2 regions of the Pantoea sp. USHLN298 genome follow, and region 1 is predicted to be linked to the other one. Evidence: riboswitches for the same ligand, from Rfam matches in the RefSeq annotation. Region 1 holds a riboswitch; the other holds the start of a gene.
The links. A riboswitch is a leader RNA that binds a small molecule or an ion and turns the genes downstream of it on or off. The one in region 1 is predicted to bind thiamine pyrophosphate.

Region 1 (7,856 bases):
TTCGTCAGATGCTGCGTAAAGCAACCATCATGAGCGCAGGAAGTGCAGACTTCCTCGAAGGTGAGCAGGCTGAATTCTCTCGCATCAAGATTGCTAACCGCGATCTGGAAGCGAACGGAAAAGTTGGCGCTACCTTCATGCGTGACCTGCTGGGTATCACCAAAGCGTCACTGGCTACCGAATCGTTCATCTCTGCCGCATCGTTCCAGGAGACCACTCGTGTCCTGACCGAAGCTGCAGTAGCAGGCAAGCGCGACGAACTGCGCGGCCTGAAAGAGAACGTAATCGTGGGTCGTCTGATCCCGGCCGGTACCGGTTACGCTTACCATCAGGATCGTATGCGCCGCAAAGCGGCAGGCGAAGTGCCGGTTGCACCGCAGGTCACTGCGGATGAAGCCTCAGCCAGCCTGGCCGAGTTGCTGAACGCCGGTCTTGGCGGTAACAACGACGAGTAATTGTCGCTGGTGAAATAAAAAACCCTGCCTCGGCAGGGTTTTTTTTTGGCTTCAGTACAGCTATTTCCAGTCATCGCGACCGAGGCCGATATCTTTCAGCTGCCCGTCGCTGAGCTTCGACAGAATGAGGCGGGTTTCACGCCGGCACTGCCAGCGTTTAAAGCTGCGCCACAGATAACGCACCAGCGTATAAGGGGTGCCTGTAAACGGTTTTCCCGCGCGATTTTCATCATATCCCATTGTCCGGTCCTCATTGAATTGCCTGAGACCATTTTGTTGGGAATGCGCTGTATGATACAGATGCAAAATTCACCTTTATTTAACATACAGATTGCTGGGAAAGCGATCTGAATGGTAATAATAGTGGCTAACTGTACTGGTTAAGACTTTGCTAAACGAAGAGAGAGGATACGATGACCCGCTATGAACATCTGGCAACGCTGCTGGCACAGCGTATTGAACAGGGCCTGTACCGCAGCGGTGAGCGTCTCCCTTCGGTACGCAGCCTTAGCGCCGAGCATGGCGTCAGTATCAGCACGGTCCAGCAGGCGTATCACCTGCTGGAAGAGAAGCAGATGATCACGCCCCAGTCGCGTTCAGGTTATTTCGTCGCGTCGCGGAAAGCGACACCGCCGATACCGGCACTGACTCGGCCTGCGCAGCGTCCGGTTGAAGTGACCCAATGGGATGCGGTACTGGAGTTGATCAACAGTCGTCTGGACAACGATGTGCTTCAGCTGGGCAGTGGCATGCCGGATCTGACCCAGCCGACGATTAAACCGCTGTGGAAGGCATTCAGCCGCCAGGCCCAGAAGCAGGAAATGGCGTTGCTCAACTATGACAACCTGTATGGCGTGCTGGAACTGCGGCAACAGGTGGCACGTCTGGCGATCGACAGCGGCTGTCAGCTCACTGCGGATGACATCGTGATTACCACCGGCTGTCATGAAGCATTATCGGTGGCGGTACGCGCGGTCTGCGAGCCCGGCGATATCATTGCGGTGGAGTCACCCTCTTTTCACGGCATCATGCAGACGCTGCGCGGCTTTGGCATCCGCGCCATTGAGATCCCCACCGATGCGGTCACCGGCATCAGTCTGGAAGCGCTGGAACTGGCCTTTGATCAGTGGCCCATTAAAGCAGTGGTCGTGGTGCCGAACTGTAATAACCCGCTGGGTTTCATCATGCCGGAACCTCGCAAACGCGCGCTGCTGACGCTGGCACAACGTTTTGACGCCGCAGTAATTGAAGATGACGTCTATGGTGAACTTGCCTGGGAATATCCGCGTCCGCCGACCATTAAAGCGCTGGATCTGGATGGCCGGGTTCTGCTCTGCAGCTCCTTTTCTAAAACCCTGGCGCCCGGTTTACGGGTTGGCTGGGTAGCACCGGGCCGCTACCGGGACCGCGTTCTGCATATGAAGTACATCGTTACCGGTTCTACCGCCACGCAGCCGCAACATGCGGTGTCCGAGTTTATTCGTCAGGGCCATTATCAACCTCATCTGCGGCGGATGCGGCAAATCTACCATCGCAATTATGAAATTTTCAGTTGCTGGGTACGGCACTACTTCCCCTGCGGTATATGTGTTTCCCGACCTCAGGGCGGTTTTCTGATGTGGATTGAGTTGCCCGAACCCTTTGATGCGGTGCGGCTCAATCGCGAGTTGCATGAATCTAAAATCCAGATTGCCGTAGGCTCGCTGTTTTCTGCCTCGGGTAAATACCGTAACTGCCTGCGCTTAAATTATGGCTTGCCGATCAACGATCACACTGAACAGGCGCTGGCAAAAGTGGGAGCCGCCGTTGAGCGGGCGATGCGCGCCTGCCAGCATGATGATCTCCCCATTGCCTTAGCGTCCGATCTGCTGGTGGCTAAATAAGGAAGAAGCAGGGCCAGAAAGAGGGAGGGAACTGGCCCTGGTCAGATAACGATCACCTGACGACCGCTACCGTAAGCCGTAGGCCGATGCCGCGCCAGCAACTGAATGAATCACTGCGCGCGGCCTTCCTGCTTTTTCGCTGTTGTTACAGTACGTTGATTATTTTTGCGGCAGGTTACTCAGTCATACTCATGCAAACGGCTCCGGTTCGGCCAGTGCCAGCAGAATACGGGTCGCCTCACGCCAGTCATCTGCCTGAGTAATGGCGCTGACCACCGCAATACTGCCGACGCCCGTCGCCAGCACCGCTGGCGCGCGATCCACAGAGATACCGCCAATCGCCACGGTGGGAATGTCTGACAGCCGCGCCAGATGTCGCTGCAGTTCCGCCAGTCCCTGTGGTGCCGAGGGCATCTCTTTGGTCCGGGTCGGGAAAATGTGGCCCAGCGCGATATAAGAGGGCTGAATAGCCAGAGCACGATCCAGTTCGGCATCATCATGGGTAGAAATACCGAGCCGTAGTCCGGCCTGGTGGATCTGCGCCAGGTCTGCCACCTCCAGATCTTCCTGGCCCAGATGCACACCGTAGGCGTGATGTTTAATCGCCAGCCGCCAGTAGTCATTGATAAACAGGCGCGCATCGTAGCGTTTGCCCAGCGCAATCGCCTGGGCGACAGCGGCTTCGGCGGCCTCGTCCGGCTGGTCTTTGATGCGCAGTTGCAGAGTACGGACGCCCGCGTCCAGCAGGCGTTCGATCCAGTCAACGCTATCGACTACCGGATAAAGCCCAAGGCGCGGCGCGGTAGCAGGAAATGCAGTCATTGTTACTCCTCCTTCATGGCATCGGCGGGGTGGTAAAGCTCACCACCGCGGCGGCGAAATTGTTCAGACATCTGAGCCATACCCACCTCAATCGGCTCAGCGCTGGCTTGCTGGCGTGCGGCAAAATCCCGCACCTCCTGCGATATTTTCATTGAGCAGAACTTTGGGCCGCACATTGAACAGAAATGCGCCACCTTGCCTGACTCCTGCGGCAGGGTTTCATCATGCATGGCGCGCGCGGTATGGGGATCGAGCGCCAGATTAAACTGATCTTCCCAGCGAAATTCAAAGCGCGCTTTTGACATCGCGTTATCGCGGATCTGCGCACCCGGATGGCCTTTGGCGAGATCGGCGGCATGAGCGGCAATCTTGTAGGTGATCAATCCCTGCTTCACATCCTCTTTATTTGGCAGCCCAAGATGCTCTTTGGGGGTGACATAACAGAGCATGGCGCAGCCAAACCAGCCAATCATGGCGGCACCGATACCTGATGTAATGTGGTCATAGCCGGGCGCAATGTCAGTAGTGAGCGGCCCAAGCGTATAGAAGGGCGCTTCATGGCAATGGTCGAGCTGCTCCGTCATGTTTCGGCGGATCATATGCATCGGGACGTGGCCGGGGCCTTCAATCATCACCTGCACATCATACTCCCAGGCGATCTTTGTCAGCTCTCCCAGCGTACGCAGTTCGGCAAATTGCGCTTCGTCATTCGCATCCTGAATCGAGCCTGGGCGTAAACCATCTCCCAGCGACAGTGAGACATCGTAGGCGGCACAGATTTCACAGATTTCGCGGAAATGCTGATAGAGAAAGCTCTCCTGATGATGCGACAGACACCATTTCGCCATGATCGATCCGCCGCGCGAGACAATACCGGTCAGCCGTTTTGCCGTCATCGGCACATAGCGCAGCAGCACGCCAGCATGGATGGTGAAGTAATCAACCCCTTGTTCCGCCTGTTCAAGCAGCGTATCGCGGAACACCGCCCAGTTAAGCGCTTCGGCCACGCCGTTCACTTTTTCCAGCGCCTGATAAATCGGCACTGTGCCGATCGGCACCGGGCTGTTTCGCAAAATCCACTCGCGCGTTTCATGAATATTCCGGCCGGTAGAGAGATCCATTACCGTATCGGCGCCCCAGCGCGTTGACCAGACCAGCTTTTCGACCTCCTCCTCAATCGATGAGCTGACCGCTGAATTGCCGATGTTGGCATTTACCTTGACCAGAAAGTGACGGCCGATAATCATCGGTTCCGATTCAGGATGGTTAATGTTGGCGGGGATAATGGCCCGACCCGCGGCCACTTCCTGACGGACAAATTCGGGCGTGATGTTATCCGGCAGTTGCGCGCCAAAACTATGGCCGGGATGCTGTTGCAGCAAAATCTGGTCGCGGATTCGCTCACGGCCCATATTCTCTCGCAGGGCGATAAACTCCATTTCCGGCGTAACGATGCCCTGACGCGCATAATGCATCTGTGTGACGCAACGGCCGGTAAGGGCGCGGCGCGGCACAGGCAGCGCGTTAAAACGCAGATGATCGAGGCTTTCATCCGCCAGACGCTGCTGGGTATAGCCTGAACTGCGCTGCGGCAGTGGCTGGCTGTCATGACGTTCTTCGATCCAGCCGGCACGCAGTTTCGTCAGTCCGCGATGCAGATCGATCTGCGCGGCGGGATCGCCATAGGGGCCGGCGGTATCATAGACCGGCACCGCATCATTCGGCTCATAGCGCGGCTGATCCTGGCTGCCACCGATGTGGGTCGGGCTGAGCCTGATTTCGCGCATTGGCACACGAATATCCTCCCGGCTGCCGGTGATCCAGATACGTTCAGAACGGGGGAACGCGTTGCCGCCTTGCAGTGAATCGATAAATTCCTGGGCCTGGGCACGCTGTTCACGACGGGTCATTTTTGAGTCAGACATAGCAATCTTCCAGTTGAGTGGGAATGATGCTTGTCCGGAGTTCGGCAGGAGTAACAGCACGGGCAGCGCAAGACACTGGCGTACTGGCAATATTTACTCTTGTTCCCTTCGCAGGTTCTAACCTGATCAGGTTCCGCGGATCCCGAATTAACGGTCTCAGCCCAATTGGGCACTCCGACAAGAAGACGTTTTACGCTGCGCCGATAGGCACCGGCTTAAAACGATAACTTTTAAACAGAAAAAAGGTTCATCAGGCCTGAGCCGCCAGAACCCTTTCAGCATAAAAGGGCTGTAACAGAATCACAACCCCTTTACCGGTGATTAACGTTACGCCGGACGAGCCATCTGGCTGTCATTGGCTACCGGCGGGGGGGCCAGATGGTTGTCCCATGCCAGCTGGATCAGCTTGTCTTCCAGCGTGAAGCGCGCTTCCAGCACTTCACCAACTTCAGACAACGCCTGCTGGAACGTCATGCAGTTATCGTCATCGATCGCCTGCTGCAAATGGCCATCGTACAGTTGCATCAGGCGCTCGGTGTTGGCTTCCAGCGGCGGGTAAACCTGGGCCGCTGCGATCATCGGGCTGTCACCGCTCATCTCGCTGATGATGCGCTCATAAATACTAAAGTGACCGGCGGAGAGATAATCGACCAGGCCATGACAGAAGTTATCCAGCGCCTGCTCATCGAGGCGGGTCAGAGCTTCTTTTTTCGGTTTCAGGCCGACCAGATGGTAATAGGTCACTAACAGCTGGCGACGGGCTTCCAGCCACGAATCGACCAGTTCGTTACTGCCACCTACGCGTTCGGCCAGGACGTCTAACTGGTTAAGCATATCTAACTCCATGTGAGTTATAGTTGTTTATCTACACACTTAACATCAGGACTTCAGCGTGCGAGTTGACGCTAAGGATGACGAAATAAATGCAATGCGAAATCTCAAGCGTAGACGCTGGATGGTGGATTGTCAGCCACGAGCAGAAACTTTGGTTGCCACAAGGTGATTTACCCCACGGAAGCGCCGAAAATTTCGGTCTGACTGGCACGAAAGCCCGACTGATTGGCGAGTGGCAGGGGGAAAATGTCTGGCTGATTTGCGAGCCGCGTTCAGAAAGCATGTTCTCGGTGCGGCAACTGATCGATCTGGATGTCGGGCTGTTTCAGCTGGCAGGTCGCGGCGTGCAGCTGGCGGAGTTCTACCGTTCGCATCGCTGGTGCGGCTACTGCGGCCACGAAATGCACCACAGTAAACATGAATTTGCCTGCCTGTGCAGCCATTGTCGCGAGCGATATTATCCACAGATTGCGCCCTGCATCATCGTAGCGATCCGCCGTGGCGACCAGATCCTGCTGGCTAATCATGCCCGCCACCGCAATAAGGTCTATACCGTGCTGGCCGGTTTCGTCGAAGTGGGCGAGACGCTGGAGCAGGCGGTGGCGCGGGAAGTGATGGAAGAGAGCAACATCCGCGTTAAAAACGTGCGCTATGTCACCTCTCAGCCGTGGCCCTTCCCGCAGTCGCTGATGACGGCCTTTATGGCGGAGTTTGACAGCGGCGATCTGCAACATGACGGCAAAGAGCTGTTAGATGCCGCCTGGTTCCGTTTTGATGCCTTACCTTTGCTGCCGCCACCGGGCACCGTGGCGCGTCGCCTGATTGAAGATACCGTCGCCCTGTGCCGCGCCGGAGCGTGAAAGTGCTACACTACACGCCTGAAATTGAGAGAGTAATAAGATGAGTGAACTGAAGAACGACCGTTATTTGCGTGCCCTGTTGCGTCAGCCAGTTGATGTGACGCCGGTGTGGATGATGCGCCAGGCCGGACGCTATTTGCCGGAATACAAAGCGACGCGCGCCGAAGCCGGTGATTTTATGTCGCTGTGTAAAAATGCCGAGCTGGCCTGTGAGGTGACGCTGCAGCCGCTGCGCCGTTATCCGCTGGATGCGGCCATCCTCTTCAGTGACATCCTGACCATCCCGGATGCGATGGGGCTGGGCCTCTATTTCGAAACTGGCGAAGGTCCACGCTTCTCCAATCCGATTACCTGTCGGGCTGATGTCGAGCGCTTGCCGGTGCCCGATCCGGAAATGGAGCTGGGCTACGTGATGAACGCGGTGCGTACCATCCGTAAAAGCCTGAACGGTGACCTGCCGCTGATCGGTTTTACCGGCAGCCCGTGGACGCTGGCGACCTACATGGTGGAAGGCGGCAGCAGTAAGGCGTTTACCAAAATCAAAAAGATGATGTATGCCGATCCGGCCACACTGCATGCAATGCTGGATAAACTGGCGGACAGCGTCATCCTCTATCTCAACGCCCAGATTCGTGCTGGCGCCCAGTCGGTGATGGTATTTGATACCTGGGGCGGCGTACTGACCGGCCGCGATTACCGTGAGTTCTCGCTGCACTACATGCACAAAATCGTCGACAACGTGCTGCGTGAAAATGACGGCCGACGCGTGCCGATTACCCTGTTTACCAAAGGGGGCGGTCAGTGGCTGGAAGCGATGGCGGAAACCGGCTGTGATGCGCTGGGCCTCGACTGGACCACGGATATCGACGATGCACGTCGTCGTGTTGGCGATAAAGTCGCGCTGCAGGGCAACATGGACCCTTCAATGCTTTATGCGCCGCCCGCCCGTATCGAACAGGAAGTCGCCGGGATTCTGGAGCGCTTCGGCAACGGCACCGGTCATGTTTTCAACCTCGGTCACGGGATTCATCAGGACGTTCCGCCAGAAAACGCGGGCGTATTTGTAGAAGCCGTGCA
Region 2 (7,856 bases), on a different contig from region 1:
GGCGCTGGAACAGGGTCGTTCGCCCGCTGATTTCCCGCCTGAAGATTATGAAACAAACTGGCAGCAGCGTTTTACGCTGGCCGATCTGAATCAGAATGGTCGCCGGGCGCTGGATTTAGCCTGATTTATCACCGCGCCGGGGTCCGGCGCGGTCTTTTCCCTGTTAAACTGCAGCAACTGTTTTTTCTGCGAAACTGGCTTATGAATCCGCGACATCATCAGATTATTCAACTGGTTAATACCCGGGGTACCATTGCGGTCAGCGAGCTGGCACAGCTGACGGGTGTCTCTGAAGTAACGGTGCGTCAGGATCTTACTCTGCTGGAGCGCGATCGCTTACTGCGACGGGTCCATGGCTCAGCACTGGCGCTCGACAGTGACAATGTGGGCACCCGCATGAATACCCGTTATCCGGTCAAACAGGCGCTGGCTAATCATGCCGCCAGCCTGGTGGCAGCCGGTGAGTCGGTGTTTATCGAAGGCGGCAGCACCAATGCCTTACTGGCGCGCGCGCTGGCGGATCGCAGCGACATTACGCTGATTACCGTCAGTCATTACATCGCCCAGTTACTGCGTGAGGCCGCCTGTGAGGTGATTGTGCTGGGAGGCCTGCTGCAAAAAAGCAGTGAATCGATGGTCGGCCCGCTGACCCGTTACTGCATTCAGCAGATCCACTTTCATAAAGCGTTTGTCGGAATTGATGGCTGGCATCCGGAGAGCGGCTTCACCGGTCGCAATATGCTGCGCTGCGATGTGGTGGATGCGGTGCTGGCGAAGGGCATCGATAGCTATGCGCTGACTGACAGCTCGAAGTTTGGGCAGATTCAACCCTATCCGCTGTCGCCAGGCTATCAGGTCCGGCATCTGATCACTGATGATCAACTCGATGCCCTGACCCTGCAACAACTGAAGGAACGTGACATTGATGTGATTCAGGTCATTGCCGACTAAGCACGGCGACCGGGCCCGTCCGAGAGTGAATCACGCAGTATCAGGCTGCCGCTGAACGGAGGCCTGGGCCGCCATTCCCCGCCATCCAGCATGTTCACCAGCCGGCCAATGGTTTCGTTAATCATTTCGGTGACCGGCAGTTTTACGCTCGACAGCGAGGGTGTGATATAGGGTGCCAGCGGAATATCGTCAAAGCCCATGACTGAGACCTGTTGCGGTACCGCAATGCCGCATTCAGTCAGCCGCTTGATAGCCCCAATCGCCATCTCATCGTTGCTGGCGACTATCGCGCTGAACGCCACGCCGCGCGCCAGCAGGTGATCCACCGCAACCATGCCGCTCTGTGCGGTCCATTTCCCTGTCACAATCCGCTGCGGCTCAGCCGGAATATCTGCCGCCTTCAGCGCAGCCTGATAACCGGACAGCCGTTCCATGCCGGTCGGAGAATCCAGCGAACCGGTAATAAACGCAATATCCCGATGACCGTGAGTGACCAGATGCGTCACCGCGCTGGCGCTGGTCGCGTGCTGATCGACATAAATGCAGTAGCTGTCATTGACGCGCAGGCGGCGATTGATCACCAAAATCGGCTGGCGGTGCTGGGAAATTATGGCATCCAGCGCATCGATAGAGAGAAAACGCGGATAAATAATAATGCCGTCACAGCGCAGATCGAGCAGGAACTGGATCGCTTCCCGCTCCTGCTCAGCGGTATGTTTACCATCGGCAAGAATAAGCTGACGGCCCTGCTGTTCCATCATCCGCGCCGAATGCGCCATCAGTTCAGCAAAGTAACTGCCGCTATACAGCGTATTAGTGATCACCAGCCCAATGGTCTGGCTGGACTGGGTCGCCAGATTACGCGCCAGCAGATTAGGCCGGTAGTCGGTTTCAGCAATCGCCTGTAGCACCCGTTCGCGCTTCTCCTGACCGACATAGCCATTACCGGACAGTACCCGTGACACGGTGGCTTTCGACACGCCCGCCCGAGCTGCTACATCCTGAATCGTTGCCATTTAACCTGCTCCTTCACTGCGCATGATTGCAGTCTACCTAAGCCTCTCATTGTTGGAAATATTTTCGCTGGCGTAACCGCGCCCGACTCACGATTTCGTGGTGAGCTACATCACAAAATTTAAAAGTGGTGATTTTTAGCGCTTGTCGCCGTCAGTAAAGATCTTCATGATTTTGTGAAACCGGTTTCCTATTCGCCGCTGACACAGGGCAAAAAAACATAACACTGACCGATTACCCTACAGAGAAGATCCCCCATGCCCAGAAACTATGACGAGGTTTCACGCGCGATTGTCGACGCGTTAGGTGGCCTCACCAATATCGAAGCGCTTACGCATTGCATGACCCGCCTGCGCTTTGTGGTCAAAGATCAGACCCAGGTCGATTTCGTCCGGCTGAAGGCCATCGATGGCGTAATGGGCGTGGTACATAACGACACCCAATGCCAGGTGATCATTGGCAATAATGTTTCGCAGGCGTATCAGGCGGTGATGCAGCTCGGCTCGCCCTCCGCGTCCTCATCGGCGCCGGTAAAGCGTAAGCTGACGTTGAAAGGGATCGGTGCCGGCATTCTGGATGCGCTGGTCGGCACCATGTCACCGCTGATTCCCGCCATTATTGGTGGGTCGATGGTTAAGCTGCTGGCGATGATCCTCGATATGGCGGGCGTGTTTGAAAAAGGCTCATCAACGCTGGTGATACTGAACGTCATTGGCGATGGCGCGTTCTTCTTCCTGCCGGTGATGGTAGCGGCCTCGGCCGCGCTGAAATTTAAAACCAACATGTCGCTGGCGATAGCCATTGCCGGCGTGCTGGTGCATCCCAACTTCATTGACCTGATGGCGAAAGCGGCTCAGGGCCAGCCGGTGGAGTTTGCCTTTATCCCGGTGACCGCCGTTAAATATACCTATACGGTGATCCCGGCACTGGTGATGACCTGGATTCTGTCGCACATCGAGCGCGGCGTGGATCGCATTACCCCAGCCGTGACCAAAAACTTCCTCAAGCCAATGCTGATTGTGCTGATTGCCGCCCCAATCGCGATTGTGCTGATTGGGCCGATTGGCATCTGGATCGGTAGCGGCATCTCAGCGCTGGTCTATACCGTTCACGGTTATCTCGGCTGGCTGTCGGTCGCCATCATGGGTGCTATCTGGCCGTTGCTGGTGATGACCGGGATGCACCGGGTTTTTACCCCAACCATCATTCAGACCATTGCAGAAACCGGTAAAGAGGGCATGGTGATGCCGTCAGAAATTGGTGCCAATCTTTCGCTGGGCGGTTCGTCGCTGGCGGTGGCATTCCGGACTAAAAATCGCGAACTGCGCCAGACCGCGCTGGCCGCAGCGGCATCAGCGATCATTGCCGGCATTTCGGAACCGGCACTGTATGGCGTAGCGGTGCGGCTAAAACGTCCGCTGATCGCCTGCTTAATCAGCGGCTTTATCTGTGGTGCGGTGGCCGGGATTGGCGGACTGGCCAGTCATTCAATGGCCTCGCCTGGCCTGTTTACCAGCGTACAATTTTTCGATCCCGCCAACCCTATGTCTATGGTCTGGGTTGCCGCCGTGATGGTGCTGTCGGTGGTACTGTCCTTTGTGCTGACGCTGATTTTAGGTTTCGAGGACATCCCTGAAACCGAACCGTCGCCCGCGCCAGCAGCAACGCCTGCATCCGAGCGCACCAACGCGATTAACGCTAACTAATGGGCCATGCTGACCCGAAACCAGAGGATGTCATGTCTGAATCAAGATTCCCGCAAGGATTTTTATGGGGCGGTGCGTTAGCCGCCAACCAGGCTGAGGGTGGCTATCGTGAAGGCGGAAAGGGCTTAACCACCGTTGATATGATCCCCCACGGCCCGCATCGGATGCCGGTGAAACTCGGGCTGGAGCGGCGTTTCACCCTGCGCGAGGATGAGTTTTACCCCAGCCATGACGCCATTGATTTCTATCATCGCTATGCGGAAGACATCGCGCTGATGGCGGAAATGGGATTCAGCGTATTTCGCACCTCCATCGCCTGGAGCCGGCTCTATCCGAATGGTGATGAACTGACGCCGAATCCGGAGGGGATTGCCTTCTACCGCGCGGTGTTTGAAGAGTGCCGGAAATACAATATCGAACCGCTGGTCACCCTGTGCCACTTTGACGTACCGATGCATCTGGTGACCGAATATGGCTCGTGGCGGAATCGCAAAATGATCGACTTTTTTGCCCGCTATGCCCGCAGCTGTTTCGAGGCCTTTGACGGTCTGGTGAAATACTGGCTGACCTTTAATGAGATCAATATTTTGCTGCACAGCCCGTTCTCCGGGGCCGGACTGGTATTTGAGGCGGATGAAAATCACGACCAGGTGAAGTACCAGGCCGCCCATCATGAACTGGTGGCCAGCGCGCTGGTGACCCGAATCGCCCATGAGATTAACCCGGCGAATCAGGTGGGCTGTATGCTGGCGGGCGGCAATTTCTATCCCTGGTCAAGCAAACCGGAAGATGTCTGGGCGGCACTGGAGAAAGATCGCGAAAACCTGTTCTTCATTGATGTGCAGGCGCGCGGATACTATCCCGCCTATGCGGCGCGGCTATTCCGTGAAAAAGGAGTCAGTCTGGAGATAGCCGACGGCGATGCGGAAATCCTGAAAAACAGCGTCGATTTTGTCTCGTTCAGTTACTACGCCTCGCGTTGCGCGTCGGCGGAGATGAACGAGCTTAACAGCAGCGCCGCCAACGTAGTGAAGTCCCTGACTAATCCCCATCTGACGCGCAGCGAATGGGGCTGGGGCATCGATCCGCTTGGGTTACGCATCACCATGAATATGATGTATGACCGCTACCAGAAGCCGCTGTTCCTGGTGGAAAATGGCCTTGGCGCACGGGATACGATTAACGCTCAGGGTGAGATTGAAGATGATTACCGCATCAGCTATCTGCGTGAGCATATCCGGGCGATGGGCGACGCCATCGCCGATGGCGTGCCGGTGCTCGGCTATACCAGCTGGGGCTGCATCGATCTGGTGGCCGCATCAACCGGCGAAATGAGTAAACGCTACGGGTTTGTCTATGTGGATCGGGACGACCTTGGCCGGGGAACGCTGGCCCGCAGTCGGAAAAAATCGTTCTGGTGGTATAAAAAAGTGATCGCCAGTAACGGTGAAGATCTTGAGTGACAACGTCACTGCCTTAGCCCGCTAAACCGCAGCGGTTTAGCGGGGCCATCGGCTATTGCAGGCCGGCGGCGTGCCGTTGTATTCCGCTGACAATTATCGTATAACAAACGTCTCCGAGGGGTGTCCTGTTATGGGCTGAGATGGTGCAAACCGAACCCTTTGAACCTGATCTGGGTCATGCCAGCGAAGGGACGGGTCGGCAGAGTCTTCTGCAACATCTCCTGCATCATTGCCTGTTCTTCACCGTATGCCCGGATCTCCCTGAGTTAACACTTTTCGTTAACCAATAGTCACTGGAGATCCCATGTCACTTTCACTTTTTGAAACCGGCTTTTATGGCCGCCTGCGACAACAGGCTGGCGATCACTGGCACGCCTATGTCTCTCACGATTTTGTACAGCAGCTCGCTCAGGGCACGCTGCCAGCGGCCGCCTTTCGGCATTATCTCACCCAGGATTATCTGTTCCTGCTGCATTTTGCCCGCGCCTATGGGCTGCTGGTCAGCAAACTGCACGATCCGGTCGCGCTGCGAACCGCAACGGCCTCTCTCAATGCCATCGTCAATGAACTGCCGCTGCATCGGGCTTACTGCCAGCAATGGGGGATCAGCGAAGCCGCGCTGCTCAGTCAGACCGAAGCGGTTGAAACATTCAACTACACCCGCTACGTGCTGGATGTCGGCCACAGTGGAGATGCGCTGGAGCTGCTGACCGTGCTGATGCCGTGCGTTGCAGGCTATGCCGAAATCGGCCTGAGGCTGTTACAGGCTCCCGCCACGCTGTCCGACGGTAATCCTTATGCCGCCTGGATAGAGAATTATGGCGATGCCGATTATCTGGCGGGCGTCAGAGCCTCACTGGCACTGTTCGAAACGCTGGCCCGGCAGCGCGCCGGCGCAGCGCGTTTTGAACGGCTGGCAACCCTCTTCACCACCGCCACCCAACTGGAATCCGCCTTCTGGCAGATGGGGCTCAATCATCAATCCCCTTTGTCACCATGAGCGACTCAGGAGCATTACTGCCGCCCGGCATCTCAATCCGTGACCTTTGCGTCGATTTTGCCGCGCATCGGCTGTTTGACCGGCTCAGTCTGGAGATTCTCCCGGCAAGTTTCACTGCCCTGCTCGGTGCCAGCGGTATCGGAAAGAGTACCTTAATGCGCGTCATCGCTGGCCTGACGCCGCCGACATCCGGAGTGATTAGCGGCAGTGATGGCCTGCCGCTGGCTGGCCGGATCGCCTGGATGGGCCAGCAAGATTTGCTCTATCCGTGGCTGAGCGTTGAGCAAAATGTCTGCCTTGCCAGCCGTCTGAAGGGTGAAAAACCGGACCGCCTCTGGGCGCAACATCTGCTGAAGCGGGTGGGTCTGCATCGTCACGCAACGGCGCGGCCCGCGACGCTCTCCGGCGGGATGCGGCAACGGGCTGCGCTGGCCCGCACGCTGTATGCGCGCAAACCGATCGTCCTGATGGATGAGCCTTTTTCCGCACTTGATGCCCTGACCCGCCATCAGATTCAGACACTGGCGGCGGAGGTGCTGGCACATCATACCGTTTTGCTGATCACCCATGATGCGGCGGAAGCCTGTCGGCTGAGCCATCAGATGCTGATACTCAGCGCCTCCGGTCTGGAATCCTGTCAGCCGTTGCCGGGCCAGCCGCCGCGCGCGCCGAACGATATCGGCGTCATAGAGAGTCAGGCAGCCCTACTGCAAAAACTGTCACTGTCAGAGGTGGCCGGATGAAACAGCTTAACGGTTTAGCCAGAATGTGGCGCGGCATCACCCTGTTTAGTGGACTGATTGCGCTGTGGTGGCTGATCACCCTGACGTCGATTCCGGCGTTTCTGCTGCCTTCGCCCGTTGCGGTGGCACAGGCGTTATGGGCGAACAAAGCCTGGCTCGGCTATCACAGCCTGATTACCCTCACCGAGATCCTCTGCGGGATGATCACCGGCGTCGCGCTCGGCGCTCTGCTGGCGCTGGGCATGACGTTTTCGCCGCGTCTGCAACGCTGGATGATGCCGCTGGTCCTCACCAGCCAGGCGATTCCGGTGTTTGCGCTGGCTCCGCTGCTGGTGCTGTGGTTTGGCTTTGGCATGAGCGCCAAAGTGGCAATGGCGGTGCTGGTGATTTTCTTTCCGGTAACTTCGGCCTTTTATGATGGTCTGCGGCGCGTGCCAACCGGCTATCTGGATCTGGCGCAGACGCTGGGCGCATCACGCGCATCGCAACTGCGTCACGTCCGGCTGTTAGCTGCGTTGCCTGCCTTAGCCACCGGATTACGAATGGCGGCGGCGGTGGCGCCGATTGGCGCGATCATTGGCGAATGGGTGGGTTCGGCAGAAGGTCTGGGCTATGTGATGCTGAACGCCAATGCCCGGATGCAGAGCGATATCTGTTTTGCTGCGCTGTTTATTCTGGTGCTGATGACGCTGGCGCTATGGCTGGCCGTCGATGCCCTGCTTCACCGCCTGATCGACTGGGCTCCTGAGAGTGCCTCATGACCTCTAATCTGCGAGATAAACCAATGCTAAAACCTGTTCTGTCAGCGCTGATGATCAGCGCCGCCCTCTCCAGCCCGCTGCATGCAGCGGAAAAACTGACCCTGATGCTCGACTGGTATATCAATCCGGACCATGCGCCGATTATGGTGGCGCAGCAAACCGGCGCGTTTAAAGCGGAAGGACTGGAGGTAACGATCGTGCCGCCCTCCGATCCGTCA

Region 2: linked by a shared signal. The riboswitch ahead of tenA (thiaminase II) and the one ahead of thiC (phosphomethylpyrimidine synthase ThiC) in region 1 are both predicted to bind thiamine pyrophosphate.

What each region holds. Positions count from the first base shown of each region.
Region 1 covers NZ_JBBCRO010000011.1:5,967-13,822, reverse strand. Annotated here, with positions in the region: gene rpoC (DNA-directed RNA polymerase subunit beta') at 1-455, shown strand, start outside; gene WFK59_RS21720 (DUF1127 domain-containing protein) at 516-695, opposite strand; gene WFK59_RS21715 (aminotransferase-like domain-containing protein) at 869-2,338, shown strand; gene thiE (thiamine phosphate synthase) at 2,528-3,160, opposite strand; gene thiC (phosphomethylpyrimidine synthase ThiC) at 3,163-5,085, opposite strand; TPP riboswitch at 5,172-5,272, opposite strand; gene rsd (sigma D regulator) at 5,413-5,919, opposite strand; gene nudC (NAD(+) diphosphatase) at 6,009-6,779, shown strand; gene hemE (uroporphyrinogen decarboxylase) at 6,820-7,856, shown strand, end outside.
Region 2 covers NZ_JBBCRO010000005.1:201,842-209,697, reverse strand. Annotated here, with positions in the region: gene WFK59_RS14495 (DUF1479 domain-containing protein) at 1-124, shown strand, start outside; gene WFK59_RS14490 (DeoR family transcriptional regulator) at 202-951, shown strand; gene WFK59_RS14485 (LacI family DNA-binding transcriptional regulator) at 948-1,967, opposite strand; gene ascF (PTS cellobiose/arbutin/salicin transporter subunit IIBC) at 2,223-3,671, shown strand; gene WFK59_RS14475 (6-phospho-beta-glucosidase) at 3,704-5,134, shown strand; TPP riboswitch at 5,241-5,343, shown strand; gene tenA (thiaminase II) at 5,439-6,134, shown strand; gene WFK59_RS14465 (ABC transporter ATP-binding protein) at 6,131-6,877, shown strand; gene WFK59_RS14460 (ABC transporter permease) at 6,874-7,638, shown strand; gene WFK59_RS14455 (ABC transporter substrate-binding protein) at 7,662-7,856, shown strand, end outside.